Regions from separate parts of the Zestomonas ipomoeae genome, predicted to be linked through region 3. Evidence: predicted binding sites of a transcription regulator. Region 3 holds the regulator's gene; each other region holds the start of a gene.
The links. The regulator FliA, encoded in region 3, starts transcription of late flagellar genes. The targets are predictions, from matches to a motif close to CTAAAGTTTNNNNNNNNNNNGCCGNTAA.
Positions count from the first base shown of each region.

Region 1: a site for FliA is predicted at 3,470-3,497, ahead of ACWKV7_RS19930 (flagellin N-terminal helical domain-containing protein). Genes of this name have one in related genera too.
Region 2: a site for FliA is predicted at 3,287-3,314, ahead of ACWKV7_RS00785 (methyl-accepting chemotaxis protein). Genes of this name have one in related genera too.

Region 1 covers NZ_JBSKHQ010000021.1:63,448-69,183, reverse strand. The annotation lists gene ACWKV7_RS19935 (AIPR family protein) at 1-1,690, shown strand, start outside; gene ACWKV7_RS19930 (flagellin N-terminal helical domain-containing protein) at 1,918-3,402, opposite strand; gene mmsA (CoA-acylating methylmalonate-semialdehyde dehydrogenase) at 3,593-5,089, opposite strand; gene aptA (omega-aminotransferase AptA) at 5,284-5,736, opposite strand, start outside.
Region 2 covers NZ_JBSKHQ010000001.1:176,250-181,985, forward strand. The annotation lists gene ACWKV7_RS00765 (lipase secretion chaperone) at 1-241, shown strand, start outside; gene ACWKV7_RS00770 (DoxX family protein) at 258-692, opposite strand; gene ACWKV7_RS00775 (MltF family protein) at 792-2,204, opposite strand; gene ACWKV7_RS00780 (TatD family hydrolase) at 2,381-3,211, shown strand; gene ACWKV7_RS00785 (methyl-accepting chemotaxis protein) at 3,423-4,904, shown strand; gene ACWKV7_RS00790 (acyl-CoA thioesterase) at 5,018-5,736, opposite strand, start outside.
Region 3 covers NZ_JBSKHQ010000001.1:356,624-362,359, forward strand. The annotation lists gene ACWKV7_RS01525 (chemotaxis protein CheA) at 1-1,360, opposite strand, end outside; gene ACWKV7_RS01530 (protein phosphatase CheZ) at 1,373-2,167, opposite strand; gene ACWKV7_RS01535 (chemotaxis response regulator CheY) at 2,187-2,561, opposite strand; gene fliA (RNA polymerase sigma factor FliA) at 2,645-3,391, opposite strand; gene fleN (flagellar synthesis regulator FleN) at 3,388-4,218, opposite strand; gene flhF (flagellar biosynthesis GTPase FlhF) at 4,277-5,590, opposite strand; gene flhA (flagellar biosynthesis protein FlhA) at 5,603-5,736, opposite strand, start outside.

The DNA of each region.
Region 1 (5,736 bases), on a different contig from region 3:
CTATCTTAAGGTGAGCTTTGGATTATTGGGATTTCAAGAGAGGGAGAAACTAATCACAGACGGAGCCTATGACGGAGGAATTGACGCCTACTACATAAGTACCGAGACCAAAAAAATCTACTTCATACAAGCAAAATTTCGCACTAGCGAGAAAAACTTTGAAGAAAAGCAGATAACCTTACCCGAACTTTTGAGCATGGATGTCGATAGAATAACGGACGGAGAAAACTTTGATGAAGACGAAAACGACTATAACGGAAAAATAAAGCAACTACAGAGAGAAATGAATCAAATTGAGGATATCGGGCGATACACTTACGAAGTCATAGTCCTAGCAAACCTAAAAGGCATCAAGCAAAGCCAGCTCAAGAAGCTCACAAACGGTTTCCCAACACAGCTCTACGACCACGAAAAAGTATATAACAACCTTGTATTTCCGGTTGTAACGGGAACCTATTACAACAACAACCAATTATGTATCTCACTGAATCTAAAGAATAAGAATTCATCTGGATCAAGGATAAGCTATAGCGTTGAAACAGAATTCAAGGACTGTGACATCACGGTTGTCTTCGTTCCCACCGAAGAAATAGGGAGGATTCTATATCGATACAAAAACTCTATCTTAAAGTTCAATCCAAGGTGCTATTTGGAGCTACAGTCAAACTCCGTAAACAAAGAAATATACAAAACAATAAAAGATAGAAAAACAAATGAATTTGCGTTATTTAACAATGGCATCACCATGCTCTCCGATGAAACTCAGGTTAACGAAAAGATCGGACAAAAGGATAAGGCACAAATCGTTATAAAGAACCCACAAATCATTAATGGGGGCCAATCAGCCTACACCCTCAGCAGAATTTACGAGGAAGTAGATTTAAAAAGAGAATCCACCGAAGTCTTTGACAACAAAGAAGTCCTATTAAAAATCATAACATTTGGCGACACCGCCACAAGGGACGAAGCAGCGAAATTAAAATTAATAGAAGACATTTCAAAAGCCACCAACAAGCAGAGCGCAGTAAGCGACGCAGACCGCAGGTCAAACGACAGAATTCAAATAGAACTTCAAGAGAAAATTTTCAGAGAATATGGCTTCTACTATGAGAGAAAAAAAGGAGAATATGCAGACGGAATTCGAGATCGCTATATCAATCGATCCCTCATAGTAGACAGAGAAACGTTACTTCGACTCGCCATGACTTGCGACGGTCTTGCAGCACAAGCCCGCAGAACCAGCTCAAAGCGCTTATTTCAAGAAGAAAACTTTAGTAAATTCTTAAATGACTCCAATAGGTTTTTTGAGTATTTCTACGCCTATGTTTGCTATCAACACTTATTTGACATAGAGAGAGACTTGAGCCGCCATAAAGATGATCGCTTTGGCATGGCCGCATATGGTCAAGGTGTACGCTATGGAAAATTTGCAGTAGTCAGCGCCTGCGTTAAATTATTTCTCAGCGAGAGAAATAGCTACAAATCTGCTAACAAACATGTCACATCAATCCTGGCAAACTGGATAAGCTTCGAAAAGCACGCCATATCAAACCCACTGAACCATCTTTACTTTAGAGTCTACACTGAAGAGGAAACAGGGATTACTAAGCAGGAGCTAAACTATGAAGGATATTACAAGGGCAGAACACTAAACTCTGATCTTGAATTTTTCTTCAACATGAATAAATAGCAAAAGGCCAGTCTCCCGACTGGCCTTTCTGCACTACCACCCTACCCGCTTACCCACTACTCGGAAACGCAAACTGCGCCGCCTAGTGGCTGGCGCGCTGCGGCCAGCGTTGGGTGATGGCTTTGCGGCGAGTGTAGAAGCACCCGCTATCGACTCTCGATCTCATTGCGGCTGAAAGCGCTGAGTGCGGTTGGCGTATGGGTGAATACAGCACAACCCCAGCCGACTCAAAGCCCCTGCAACAAAACCAATATCGCCTGGGAGCGCTGGTTGGCCTGCGCCAGGATGGCGGTGGCGGCCTGTTGCAGGATCTGCCGGCGGACCAGTTCGGAGACTTCGGCGGCGTAGTCGGTATCCATGATGCGGCTGCGGGCCGCGGACAGGTTTTCGGAGATGTTGCCCAGGTTTTCGATGGTGTAGGCGAGCCGGTTCTGTATCGCGCCCAGCTCGGCGCGGGCGCTGTCCACCAGGCCGAGCGCGCCGTCGATGACGCCGATGGCGGCCTGGGCGCCCATGCTGGTCAGCAGGTCGATATCGCTGACCCGGCTCAGGCTGCTTGTCTTGGTGGCGGTGCTGCCGTCTATGGTCGCGGTGCTGGCCTGGGTGCGGAAGGCCTGGGTGCTGCTCAGGCGCACCACGCCGATGGCGCGCAGCGCCGAACCGTCGGTGAGGGTGGCCAGCGCAGCCGTCAGCTTTTCGTCACCATCGTAGTTGTAAGCCTGCGCATCGACGGTACCGGTGTCGTCCGAAAGCAGGTTTTCCAGGGCGATGTCGTCGCCGGCTTCGCTGGTCAGCCACAGTGCACCTTCCTCGACGCGCGCGCTGATGCCGGTGGCCACGGCATGGGCGTTGATGGCTTCGGCCATCAGGTCGAGGTTGCCGTCCTTGACGATGGCATGGATGCTCACCGCCTTGCTGTTGGCGCCGTACAGATCGAACGTGTAGGTGTCGTCTTCGCTGAAGTCCAGTCGCAGCACGGTGCGCGCATCGGCGGACACGCCGGTCATGTCGTAGCGCCGGTTGATGCTGCTGGCGACCGCCTTGGCCGAGCCCGCCACCGCGAAGGTCTGCGTGGTTCGCCCGTAGAGGCTCAGTTGTCCGGTCACCAGGTTGTCCGCGAGCGTGCCGTTCTGCGCCAGCAGCCCGCCCAACTGGTCGCTGCTTGCCGCGCCGGCATCGCCGTTGACCAGGTCGCGCGCGGCCACGCCCAGATCCTCGGCCCCGTAGCTGCCGAGGGAAACGGACAGGGTTTCGAGCGCGTTGGCGCCCACCTGCAGGGCGCGGGAGCCGAAGCTGCCGTCGAACAGCTTGCGCCCGGCGAAGCTGGTGGTTTCAGCGATGCGGCCAAGCTCCTGCTGGAGCTGCGCAACCTCCTGCTGCAGGGCGCTACGTTCGCTGCCCGCGTTGGAGCCGTTGGCGGCCTGCAGGGCGAGGTCGCGCATGCGTTGCAGGATACTGGTGGATTGCTGCAGGGCGCCCTCGGCGGTCTGCGCCAGGGAGATGCCGTCGTTGGCGTTGCGCATGGCCACTTTCATTCCGCTGATCTGGCTGCTCAGGCGATTGGCGATCTGCAGCCCGGCGGCATCGTCCTTGGCGCTGTTGATGCGGTAGCCGGTGGCCAGGCGCTGCATCGAGGTCTCCAACGCGCGCGCGTTCTCGTTCAGGCTGCGCTGAATGCCGAGCGAAGAGACATTGGTGAGCGTGAGCGCCATTACGGCATCCCTATTGGCGAACGCAGTTCCCTTGCCATACCGAAGCGACAGTCTGGCTTGTCCGGAGTTAACGGCAGCAAAAGGCCATACTTGAGCCGGCGAACGATATTCTCGCGTAGCGATGACAAGTAGGCGCCGGAAAACAAAAGGCCAGTCTCCCGACTGGCCTTTGCCTTACCGCCCTACCCGCTTAGCCGTTGCTGGGGAATGCAAACTGCGCCGCCTCATGGCTGGCGCGCTGTGGCCAGCGTTGGGTGATGGCTTTGCGGCGGGTGTAGAAGCGCACGCCGTCCGGGCCGTAGGCGTGCAGGTCGCCGAACAGGGAGCGCTTCCAGCCGCCGAAGCTGTGGTAGGCCACCGGCACGGGCAGGGGCACATTGACGCCGACCATGCCGACTTCGATCTCGTCGCAGAACAGCCGCGCCGCTTCGCCGTCGCGGGTGAAGATGCAGGTGCCGTTGCCGTATTCGTGGTCATTGATCAGTTGCATGGCCGCTTCCAGGCTGTCGACCCGCACGATGCACAGCACCGGGCCGAAGATTTCTTCCTGGTAGATGCGCATGTCCGGGGTCACCCGGTCGAACAGGGTGCCGCCGACGAAGTAGCCATCTTCATGGCCGGACACGCGGTAGCCGCGGCCGTCCACCACCAGCTCGGCACCGGCGGCCACGCCGTCGTCGATGTAGCCGACCACCTTGTCGCGGGCGGCGGCGGTGACCAGCGGGCCCATGTCCAGGCCACTGCAGGTGCCGGCGCCCACTTTCAGGCCCTTGATCTGCGGGACGATCTTCTCCACCAGGGCATCGGCGATCTGGTCGCCCACGCAGACGGCCACGGAGATGGCCATGCAGCGCTCGCCGCAGGAGCCGTAGGCCGCGCCCATCAGCGCGCTGACGGCGTTGTCCAGGTCGGCGTCGGGCATCAGCACGGCGTGGTTCTTGGCGCCGCCCAGGGCCTGCACGCGCTTACCGCGCTTGGCGCCCTCGGCATAGATGTACTCGGCGATGGGGGTGGAGCCGACGAAGCTGATGGCTTTGACCTCGGGCGCCTCGATCAGCGCGTCCACCGCTTCCTTGTCGCCGTTGACAACGTTGAGCACGCCCTTGGGCAGGCCGGCCTGGTGCAGCAGTTCGGCGATCAGCAGGGTGGAGCTGGGGTCGCGCTCGGAGGGCTTGAGGATGAAGCAGTTGCCGCAGGCGATGGCCAACGGGTACATCCACAGCGGCACCATGGCCGGGAAGTTGAACGGGGTGATGCCGGCCACCACGCCCAGCGGCTGGAAGTCGCTCCAGGCGTCGATGTTCGGGCCGACGTTGCGGCTATATTCGCCCTTGAGGATTTCCGGGGCGGCGCAGGCGTACTCGACGTTCTCGATGCCGCGCTTGAGTTCGCCGGCGGCGTCTTCGAGGGTCTTGCCGTGTTCCTGGCTGATCAGCTGGGCGATCTGCGCTTCGTTCTGTTCCAGCAGTTGCTTGAAGCGGTACAGCACCTGGGCGCGCTTGGCCGGCGGGGTGTTGCGCCAGGCCGGGAAGGCGGCCTTGGCGGAATCGATGGCCTGCTGGATGGTGGCGCGGTCGGCCAGGGCGACCTGGCTGTCGGACTGGCCAGTGGAGGGGTTGAACACGGCGGCACTGCGGCCGGTGCCTTGGACGCGTTCGCCGTGGATCAGGTGCGGGATGGTGGTCATGGGTGGCTCTCTGCTAAGCGTGTCTGTGTTCGTTGGCCTTCGCGGACGAAGGGGTTTTGGTGTTTGGCTTGGCGGTTGCGGGGGGTGGTGCATTCCCCCTCTCTCCTCGCGGGAGAGGGCTGGAGAGAGGGGCGAATCCGCAGGCGACACCGTGATCAGCCCGTACATATCAGGCGAATAAATTCGCCCCTACATCAATTCAGTCCGTTCAACACCTCGCCCACAGCGTTGAACAGGCGGTCGAGGTCGTCCGGCTTGGCGTTGAAGGTCGGGCCGAACTGCAGGGTGTCGCCGCCGAAGCGCACGTAGAAGCCGGCCTTCCACAGCGCCATGCCGGCTTCGAACGGTCGCACGATGGGGTCGCCGTCGCGCGGGGCGATCTGCAGGGCGCCGGCCAGACCGCAGTTGCGGATGTCGACCACGTGCTTGGCACCTTTGAGCCCGTGCAGCGCGGTTTCGAAATGCGGCGCCAGCTCGGCGGCCTGTTGCACCAGGCTTTCCTTCTGCAACAGCTCCAGCGCGGCAAGGCCGGCGGCGCAGGCTACCGGGTGCGCCGAGTAGGTGTAGCCGTGGGGGAATTCCACGGCGTACTCGGGGGTCGGCTGGTTCATGAAGGTCTGATAGATCTCCCGGCTGGCGATCACCGC
Region 2 (5,736 bases), 180 kb from region 3:
GGTGGGTGCCGAGGCCACGGCACGCCTTGAGCAATTGGATCGGCAGCGGCAAAGCTGGAAGCAGCGGCTGGCCAACTACCAGACCGCCAAGGCGGAAATCGACGCCAATCGAGGCTTGAGCGACGGCGACAAGCGTGCAGCCATCGCCCGACTGGCCGAAGAGCAGTTCGACGAGCACGAACGCCTGCGCCTGGAAGCCGCCGAACAACTGGCGGCCTCGCGCAGCAAGCCCGACGCCTGACGCGCCGGGCGCCGGCTCAGCCGGCGATACGGCGGTCCAGCGAGAGTTTGCCGCCCCCGTCGATCAGCAGCGCCACGCTGACGGCCAGCAGTGCCAGGGCGTATTCATAGCCGTTGTTGCTTATGAAAAAGCCGTTGCCGATGTGCACGCTGAAGATCGCCACCAGCATGGTCACCGCCAGCACGGCCGACGCCGGGCGCACGAGCAGCCCGACTACCAGCGCCAGGCCCCCGAAAAACTCGGCACTGCCAGCCATCAGGGCCAGCAGGTAGCCCGGTGCCAGACCGATGCTTTCCATCCACTGACCGACCCCCACCAGGCCATAGCCGCCGAACCAGCCAAACAGCTTCTGTGAACCATGGGCAGCGAAGGTAAGTCCGGCGACGATGCGCAAGACGGTAGCGCCGTAGCCGGCCTGAGTGGAGAGCAGGGATTTGATCAGGGTGTTCATGTGGACTCCGAAGGACGTGTTGTGCGGACACCCTTAGACTAGCCCATCAGGCCGATATAAAAAGCGCAATATACGGCTTTCAACAATCGATCAATTCGATCATTTCCTATCGCTCACTTCTCGCTGCGGCTCCAGGTGATAGCGCTCCCGGGAAAAAGCCAGGTGGTATTTGTTGACGCTACTGACATAGTTGACGACCCCCATGCCGAACTGCTCCATGGCGATGCGCTCGACCTGGAAAAACCACTGGTTCGGGTTGAGTCCACGGCGCCGGGCTTCGGCGCGCATGCTTTGCACGCGTTGCGGTCCCATGTTGTAGCCGGCCAGCATGAAAGCCATGCGCTCGCGGTCGTTGAGCCGGGCACTGGCGAAGAAATTGCGGCGAATGCGCGCCAGGTAGCGCACGCCAGCCTGGACGTTGCCATCCAGGCTCCGGTAGTCGCCTATGCCGACGCTGCGCGCCGCCACCGGTGTGATCTGCAGCAGGCCCGTCGCGCCCCCCGCACCGCGCGCGGCCGGGTTGAGGGTCGATTCCTTGTAGGCCAGCGCGGCCAGCGCCAACCAGTCCATGTCCTCCTGCTGGGCATGCCGCTGCAGCACCGGGCGGACCTTTTCCAAGCGCTGGCGATCGGCTCGTGCCAGCGGGAAGTGCACTTTGTACAAACGCCGGTAGATGCGCTGGAAGGCCGCGTCCTGGTTGGAAGAGCCGTGGTAGCCCTTGAGAAAGCGGTCGACGCTGGCACGCAGCATGGTCGCGTCGCGCAACATGAACCAGCCGATGTCGCCCTGGTTGGCCAACACCAAGTGCCGTTCGATGCGCAGCTTCGGCAAGACCTTGGCCCAGCGCTCGGCAATCGGTTGTTCCACGGCGGTCAGCGGATAAATGCCCGCCTGGACCATCTCCAGCACGTCTTCCACCGCCAGGCTTGGATCGACCCACTCGATGAGTATCGGCGCCTTGCCGTGCTCGGCCAGTTGCAGGTTGATCGAACGCAACGCCGCCCCGGCGGCACTGCCGATCGGCAGAGCGATACTGCGCCCGGACAGTTGCTCGAAGCGCTGGTAGCGCCGATCGCCCTGGCGGCCGACGATCACCAGTGGAACCTGCCGCAGGATTGCCGCACTGCCGCTGATGCCCCGCGGGCGCTCGGCAAACAGCTCGCCCGGTACGACGAGGTCACCCTCGCCTCGCTGCAGCGCCGCAAACAAGCGGTCCTTAGCCAGCGGGACGATCTTCAGGGTCAGTCGCCGCCCCTCCCCGGCGTTGCGATTGAGGAATTGCTCGAAGGCGCGCAAACGCGGATATTCGCTGCCGATCGGCTGCCCCTTGACCTCTCCCGAGCTGTTACGACTCTGGTTGATCAATACTCGCAACACGCCGCCGCTGCGAATCTCCGCCAGATCGCGGGTCTTGCCCGACTGCCAGGTTTCCGGCGGCCCGACCACGCGCGCGACTGCCAGCTGAGGCATGAGCACCAGCAGACACAGCAGAAGCAATAGAGGTCGAATCATGGCTCTCTCGGAAGCGAACGCCGCAGCCCGCGCGGGGCGCGGAGGTTGGCACAGGCAGGGCGCGAACGCCAGCCGCAGACATCATGTGAAATTGATAAAGCCGCTTCAAATAACTGAAAATCAAAGAGTTTCTCTTTAAAACCCTTCACTGGAACCACTCCTCCAAGGTAGGCACCATGCAACTCATCGACATTGGCGTCAATCTGACCCACGCAAGCTTCGCTCGGGAACGTGAGGCACTGCTCGCTCGCGCTTACGCCGCAGGCGTCGTGCAATTGATGCTGACCGGCACCAGCCTGGCGGATAGCGAGCAGGCGCTGGCCCTCTGCCAGGAACTGGATGAATCCGCGCAGCGGCTGTTCAGCACCGCCGGCGTGCATCCCCACGATGCCAGCGAGTGGAACAGCGCCAACGCCGTTCAGTTACGCGCCCTGCTACAGGAGCCGCGGGTGCGCGCCGTGGGCGAATGCGGTCTGGACTTCAACCGCGACTTCTCCCCGCGCCCGCAGCAGGAAAAAGCGCTGGAGGAACAACTGGCCCTCGCCGTGGAACTGGGCATGCCGGTCTTCCTCCACGAACGCGACGCCGATCAGCGCCTGCTGGCGATCCTGCGCCACTACCGCGACCGCCTGCCGGCGGCGGTCGTGCACTGTTTCACCGGTGAGAAGCGCGCACTGTTCGGCTACCTGGATCTAGACCTGCACATCGGCATCACCGGCTGGATCTGCGACGAACGCCGCGGTACCCATCTGCATTCGCTGGTGCGGGAAATTCCCGTCGGCCGCCTGATGCTCGAGAGCGACGCCCCCTACCTGCTGCCACGCAGCCTGCGGCCCAAGCCAAAGAGCGGACATAACGAGCCGGCGTTTCTCCCGGAGGTACTGCGCGTGGTGGCCACGCATCGCAGCGAGTCGATCGAGCGACTTGCCGCCCACACCAGCGCCTGCGCCAGGGCGTTCTTCGGTCTGCCGGAGCTGCCATGCGCACAACCGGCTGAGCGGGACTGACCTGCCGCCGCGGCGAAGCAGCCGACTCCGCCGCCAGGACCGGAAGAAAGTCCATGAAAATCGCACGCCGCCTCCCTCAAGAGCTGCGCAGGAAGGCCGTTAACCTGTTCGGACCGGGCTTGATCCGTGTCAACGGCCCGCGCCCGGCCATTCGGCACTATGCCACTTCCTCGGCAATCCCCGATCGGCTCAATTGAACAAAGAGAACACCATGAGCGCCTGGATTCGCGATATCTCTCTGAAATACAAGTTCTGGGCCGTGAACGCGGTCGCCTTCTTCACCAGCCTGCTGCTGGTGCTCTATGCCATGCATCTGGAGCAACAGGGTCGCGCGACCCAAGCCCAGGCGGCCGCGCAAGCCCAGGCGCAGGTGCTCTCCGGCTGGCCGACCGGCCAGGCACTACCCAACCAGGCACAGTTGCTGCGCTTCGCCGCCGGCGAAACGCCGCGTCTGGGCAGCAGCGACGGTGCCGCACTGGCCCGTGGCCGCGGCTGGGTTGCCTTGGAACATGACGCCCTGTTCGGCAAGGATCCACTGATCGGTGCCCAGGTGCTCGATCTGGGCGAGGGCCAGCGGGTGGCCGTGCTGGCCCGCGCGCCGAGCTTGTCCCAGGTCTTCGCCGACCGCGCCTTCAGCTATGCCTGGGTCGTCGGGCTGCTGATGCTGATGCTGCTGGCCGCCTCGCAGCTACTGATCCACTTCCTGCTCACTCACCTCAACACCCTCAAAGATGTAATGCTGCACGTGGAGAAGAGCGGCGACCTATCCGCCCGCGTACCGCTCGACTGCCGCGACGAGGTCGGGCAGATGGCCAATGCGTTCAACGCCATGCAGGCCGGCTACCAGCGCGTGGTGAGCACCGTCGCCCAGTCCGCCGAACGCCTCGATGAGGGCGCCAAGCGCCTGGCCAAGAGCATGACCGAGGTGCGCCAGGGCATGCTCGCCCAGCAGAGCGAGACGGACCAAGCCGCCACGGCAATCAACGAAATGTCCGCCACCGTTCACAACATCGCCCGGCACGCGGCGGACACCCGCGATCAGTCGAAGAACGCCGATCAACTGGCCGGCGCCGGCCAGCAGGTGGTCGGGCGCGTCAGCCAATCCATCGCCGGGCTGTCCAGCGGGGTCCAGCAGACCGCCGAGATGATCCAGAAGCTGGCCGAAGACAGCCAGCGCATCAGCAGCGTGGTCAATGAGATCCACGGAATTGCCGAACAAACCAACCTGCTCGCCCTCAATGCGGCCATCGAGGCAGCCCGCGCCGGCGAGATGGGCCGCGGTTTCGCCGTGGTTGCCGACGAGGTGCGCAATCTCGCCAAGCGCGTGCAGGACTCTACCGACGAAATCACCCAGATGATTGCCGCCCTGCAATCCGGCACCCGCGACGCCGTGGAGTTCATGCAGGAAAGTTCGCTGAAGGCCGATGGCTGCGTGGAGCAAGCCGAGGAAGCCGGCGAGGCATTGGCGGCGATTGCCGGTGCAGTGGCGCAGATGCGCGACAGCAATACCCAGATTGCCGTGGCCGCCGAACAACAGAGCCAGGTCGCCGAGGAAATGAGCCGCTCCGTGGTGGGTATTCGCGACGTCACCGAACAGACGGTGAATCAGACCGTCGACTCCGCCGCCACCAGCGCGGAACTGGCCAGCCTATCCAGCGACCTGAGCAAGGCAATCCGGCAGTTGAAGCTCTAACAGGGCGTTGAAAAATGCAGTATTGCCAACGCGATGCAGGTCGTTTTTCAACGGCCTGCTGATCGCGTGGCCGGGGCGGGGCGTTCCGTTCGAGACGCTCCGGGCCGCTGGTTTCAGCCGAACACCGTCACGGTCTGCCGGCTCAGCGCCACCAGCTCACCCGCCGGGCTCCACAGGGCGGCGGCGATATGCCCATAGCCATCGCGGGCGTGCTCGATGGTTGCCCGATACAGGCACCAATCCTGGGTGCTCAACCGCGGGCTGGGCTGCACGAACTCGATGGTCCAGGTCAGCGAACTGCCCGGCACCGGGGTGCGCAGGTGCGGCAATGTGGCTGGCGGCCAGGCGTCGACCAGCGCCAGCAGGTGCGCCTCGTCCACCGGCTCGTGCGGGTGGTCGCGCAAGCGCACCCAGCCGCCCATCTCTCGCGACGGATTATTGGTGAACGGCATGCCGCCGACACCCCAGCGCATCGCCAGATAGCGAGTGAATTCCGGGGTAACGCCCTTGACGTAGGGCAGTTCCTGGCACGTCTCGAGTGCCTTCATGGAGGGTGCGGCCTCGGCCTCGACCGCAACCGCCGACTCCCGTGACGCGCCGAAGCTGCCCTGTACCAGGGTCACCACCTGGTCGTTCTGCAGCGCTTTGCCGAGCACCTGGCTGACTGCCTTGCCCTCGCGCAACACCTCGACCTCGAAGCGCGTCGGCGTATTCACCGACAGCGGGCCGACGAACGTGATCGCCAGCGATCGCACCGGACGTCCGGAGGGCACCCGGGCACGCATCGCTTCATAGACCATGGCCACAGCCAGGCCGCCGAATCCGGCGCGCC
Region 3 (5,736 bases):
GCGGGAAGCGGCCGAAGACCTTCTTGATCGGCTGCATGCGGGTCTTCATGACCGAGGTCTGCAGATCGGCGGTCACCACGTCGAGGTTGGACACGGCCTTGGCCATGGCCTCGTCGCCGCTGTTCAAGCCGAGGCGCACCAGGCGGTTACGCACCAGCACCAGCTCGCCGACCATGTTCATGATTTCGTCGAGGCGAGCCGTATCGACCCGCACGGTGGTTTCCGCTTCGCTCATCGCACCCGGCTTGTCGCCGGCTGGAGCCGTCGCGGGTGCGGCGGTGCCTGCTGGTTTGGCGGGCTCGGGCGCCTTGGCGGCCGGTTTCTCGGCAGGTTTGCTCGCCGGTGCCGCTGGCTTGGCTGCCGCCGGCGGTGTGGCTGGCTTCGCGGGCGGTGGGGCTGGCGCGGCCGGCTTGGCGGCAGCGGGCGGCGCGGCAGGCGCCTTCGCTTCGGGCTGCTTGCCCTTGCCATGCAGTTGATCGAGCAGCGCTTCGAATTCGTCGTCGGTGATCAGGTCGCTGCTGCTGGCCGGCGCAGCCGGTTCGGCCGGCTTGGCGGCGGGAGCCGCTGGAGCGGGCTCCTCGGGCGCAACGAACTTGCCCTTGCCATGCAACTGGTCGAGCAGCGCCTCGAATTCATCGTCGGTGATCTCGTCGCCACCGGCGGCAGGGGTTTCTGCAACAGGGGGCGCCGGCTTCGGCTCGGCCTGCTTGGCAGCCGGCGCGGCGGCGAACTGCCCCTTGCCATGCAACTGATCCAGCAACGCTTCGAATTCGTCGTCGGTGATCTCGTCGCCGCCCGCTGCCGGCGCTGGCGCACTGGCCGCCGGCGCAGGCTCGTCGCCGAGGGCATCGAGCAGTTTCTCGAATTCACTGTCGGTGATGTCGCTGGATGCCGCCGGAGCGACCGGCTCCGGTTCGGGTTCCGGCTCTGGCTCAGCCTCCACCGCCGGTGCGCTGGCTTCCTCGGCACCGGCCGGCTCGGCCAGGCGCGCCAGGGCCGCGAGCAGTTCGGGGGAAGCCGGTGTCGGTTCGGTGCGCTCGCGCACCTGGCCGAACATTTCGTTAACCGCGTCCAGTGCCTGCAGGACGACATCCATGAGCTCCGAGTCGACGCGCCGCTCGCCCTTGCGCAAGATGTCGAAGACGTTCTCGGCGATGTGGCAGCACTCGACCAGTTCGTTCAGCTGGAGAAAGCCGGCCCCACCCTTGACGGTGTGGAAGCCGCGAAAAATGGCATTGAGCAACCCCGTGTCGTCCGGGCGGCTCTCAAGCTCAACCAACTGCTCGGACAATTGTTCGAGAATCTCGCCGGCCTCTACCAGGAAGTCCTGGAGGATTTCTTCATCGGCGTCGAAGCTCATATGGATGCTCCCCTAAAAACCCAGGCTGGATAGCAGATCGTCGACGTCGTCCTGGCTGGACGCGACGTCTTCACGCTTATCGGCATTAATCTGCGGACCTTCACCTTGGGAGGACGCTTTTTGTTGTTGTTTTTTCTGATCGGCTTGCAATGACTCTTGATCGTGCTGGATGCCGGCGAAGCGATCCACCTGGCTGGCCATCAGCACCAGCTTGAGCAGGTTGCTTTCCACCTCGGTCACCAGTTGGGTCACCCGCTTGATCACCTGGCCGGTGAGGTCCTGGTAATCCTGCGCCAGAAGGATGTCGTTGAGGTGGCTGGAGAGCTTGCCGCTGTCGCGCTCGCTGCGGGTCAGGAACAGTTCGATGCGCTTGGCCAACTCACGAAAACCGTCCGCGCTCATTTCCCGGCGCATGAAACGGCCCCAGTCGGCTCCCAGGCTCTGCGCCTCGTCGTTAAGATCGTTGACCAGCGGAGCGCACTCCTCCACCAAATCCATGGTGCGATTGGCCGCTTTCTCGGTCATCTGCACCACGTAGTTCAGGCGCTCGGTCGCGTCGGCGATCTGCGAGACTTCCTTGGCATGTGGCACCCGAGGGTCGAGCTGGAAGTTGACGATGGCGTTGTGCAGCTCACGGGTCAGCTTGCCGACCTCTTGATAAAGGCCGCGATCACGCACTTTGTTGAGCTCGTGAATGAACTGCACCGCTTCGCTGAAATTGCCTCGTTCCAGGCTATTGACCAGCTCACGGGCATTGGCTTTCAGGGTCGACTCAACGTCACCCAGTTGGGAGTCTTCGTGTTCCATAGCGCCCTCGCGGCAGGCATCAGCCGTTGACCCGCTCGAATATCTTTTCGATCTTCTCTTTCAGTACCTGGGCCGTGAACGGCTTGACCACGTAACCGTTCACCCCGGCCTGGGCCGCTTCGATGATCTGGTCGCGTTTGGCCTCGGCGGTCACCATCAGCACCGGAAGCGTTTTCAGGCGCTCGTCGGCACGCACCGCGCGCAGCAGGTCGATGCCGGTCATGCCGGGCATGTTCCAATCGGTGACGAGAAAGTCGAAGCTGCCACTTTGCAGCATGGGCAGCGCGGTGGTGCCATCGTCGGCCTCTGCGGTATTGGTGAACCCCAAGTCGCGCAGCAGGTTCTTGATGATCCGTCTCATCGTTGAGAAGTCGTCAACGATGAGGATTTTCATGTTCTTGTCCAAGTCGACCTCCGTACAGTCCTAACGCACTCAGTTCCTGAGAACGCCGTTTAATCGCGAAACCGGCTTGCTCTTCAACTTGCCCGCCACTCGCTCAGGCGCGCCCGCAGACGCGCGGCGCACTGGCTGTGCAACTGGCTGACCCTCGATTCGCTGACGCCCAGTACCTCGCCGATTTCTTTGAGATTCAGTTCTTCGTCGTAGTACAGCGCCAAAACCAGGCGCTCGCGCTCTGGAAGGTTCTCGATGGCTTCGGCCAACGCCAGGCGGAAGCGCTGGTCTTCCAACTCGCTCGCAGGCTCGGGTTGCGTACTGCCGCCGTCTTCGCGCAGCCCACCGTGCTCGCCGTCCTGGAGGAGATCGTCGAAACTGAACAAACGGCTGCCCAAAGTGTCGCTCAGAATGCCGTAGTAATCTTCGAGACTCAATTGGAGTTCGGCCGCAACCTCTTGATCTTTAGCGTCTCGACCGGTTCTGGCCTCGATTGCCTTGATGGCGTCGCTCACCATGCGGGTGTTGCGATGCACGGAACGCGGCGCCCAGTCGCCCTTGCGCACCTCGTCGAGCATCGCGCCACGGATGCGGATACCGGCGTAGGTTTCGAAGCTGGCCCCCTTGCCAGCATCGTATTTCTTCGAAGCTTCGAGCAGGCCGATCATGCCAGCCTGCATCAGATCATCCACTTGCACGTTGGCCGGCAGACGCGCCAGCAGGTGATAGGCAATGCGCTTGACCAACGGGGCATAGCGCTCAATGAGTTGATGCTGCGAGTCCTTCGCCTGTGCCTTGTTGTACATACGAAGTCCACTGGCTGCTGTCATACGGATGAATCTGCTACTGGCTGCACCAAGCGCTCGACGAAGAACTCCAGGTGGCCGCGCGGATTGGCCGGAAGCGGCCAAGTGTCGACCTTCTGGGCAATCGCCTTGAACGCCAGGGCGCACTTCGAGCGGGGGAACGCCTCATACACCGCTCGCTGCTTCTGCACGGCTTTGCGTACCGACTCGTCATAGGGAATCGCCCCTACGTATTGGAGGGCCACATCGAGAAAACGATCAGTGACCTTGGTCAGCTTAGCAAAGAGATTGCGACCCTCCTGCGGGCTATGGGCCATATTGGCCAGCACACGGAAGCGGCTCATGCCGTAATCGCGATTGAGCAGCTTGATCAGCGCGTAGGCATCGGTGATCGAGGTCGGCTCGTCGCAAACCACCACGATGACTTCCTGGGCGGCGCGAACGAAGCTGACCACCGCATCGCCGATGCCTGCGGCGGTGTCGATCACCAGCACGTCGAGGTTGTCGCTGATGTCGCTGAAGGCCTGGATCAGCCCGGCATGCTGCTGCGGCGAGAGCTGCACCATGCTCTGGGTGCCGGAAGCGGCGGGCACGATGCGAATGCCGCCGGGGCCTTGCAGGAGCACGTCACGCAGCTCGCATTCGCCGTGAATGACGTCGGCCAGCGTGCGCTTCGGCGTAAGGCCGAGCAGGACATCGACGTTGGCCAACCCCAGGTCGGCATCCAGCAGCATGACCCGCCGACCGAGATCGGCCAGGGCCATGGACAGATTGACCGACACGTTGGTCTTGCCGACGCCGCCTTTGCCGCCGGTCACCGCTATCACCTGTACGGGATGCATACTACCCATGTTCTCTACACACCTTGTCTTGCTGCGACTGAGGCATCGTTGAAATCCTCTGCGCTGACTACCCGGCGCGGCGCGGCGGGTTGTGATACAGGCCGGCGAACAGGTCGGCCATGGCTTCCTCGCTCGGCTCCTCGGGTGCCTGCAAGCTGACGGCCCGGCTCACCAGTTGGTGGCTGCGCGGCAGGTGCAGATCGTCCGGAATGCGCGGCCCGTCCGTCAGGTAGGCTACCGGCAGACGCTGGCCAATAGCCAGCCCCAACACCTCGCCCAGGCTCGCGGCCTCGTCCAGCTTGGTCAGAATGCAACCGGACAGACCGCAGCGCTTATAACTATGGTAGGCCGCCTTGAGCACTTGGCTCTGACTTGTGGCCGCCAAAACCAGATAATTTTTTGCTTTCACCCCCCGGCTGGCCAGGGTTTCCAACTGCATGCGCAAGGCCGGATCGCTGGCCGGCAGGCCAGCGGTATCGATCAACACAACGCGCTTCTTCGCCAACGGCGCCAGGGCCTGGGTCAACGACTGGCCTGGATCCACCTGGGTCACCGAGACATTCAGGATGCGCCCCAGGGTCTTGAGCTGCTCCTGGGCACCGATGCGATAGCTGTCCAGACTGACCAGCGCAATGTGCTGGGCGCCGTATTTGAGCACATAACGGGCCGCCAGTTTGGCCAGCGTAGTGGTTTTACCCATTCCGGCCGGACCGACCAGGGCGATCACCCCGCCCTCCTCCAGCGGTTCCTGCTTCAGCGTCTTGATCGCATGAGCCAGGTGGGCCAGCAGCATGCGCCAGGCCTGGCGCGGCTCCTGGACGTTGGCGACCTTGTCCAGCAGGGCGCGGGACAGTTCGGCGGAAAGCCCCATGCGCTGCAGGCGGCGCCACAGGTTGGCCTGCTGCGGACGGCGGTTCTGCAGTTGGCCCCAGGCGATCGAGCCGAGCTGCACTTCGATCAGCTCGCGCAGGCCGTGCAGCTCGAAACGCATCGCGTCGAGCACGCGCTGATCGGCCGCCGGCTTCGCCGCGGCCGCTGCTACCGGCCGTGGTGTCGGGGCCGGAGCCACGGCAGGCTTGGCCTTGGGTGCCGGAGCCGAAGCGCCAAGCAGTTGGCGGTCCTTTCCGGCAGTCGCTGCACTGCCGGCCAGTTCGGCCTGGGCCGAGGCGATCTTCGCCTGAGTCCTGCGCAGCTCGGCCTCCAGCGCCGGGTTCGGCTGGCGAACCGGCTCCGGCGGCAGCTGGTAATCGAGCGCAGCGGTCAACTCGACGCCGCCGGCAACCCGGCGTGTGCCGATGATGGCGGCATCTGCGCCGAGTTCATCGCGAACCAGCTTCATGGCTTGACGCATATCGGCGGCGAAGAAGCGTTTGACTTGCATGGCCTATGGACCTCAGTTCTGTCCCACAGTGGCGACGATGGTGACCTGCTTGTTGTCGGGTATTTCCTGGTACGCCAGCACGTGCATGTTCGGCACTGCGAGGCGAGCGAATCGCGACAACATAGCCCGGACCGGACCGGCTACCA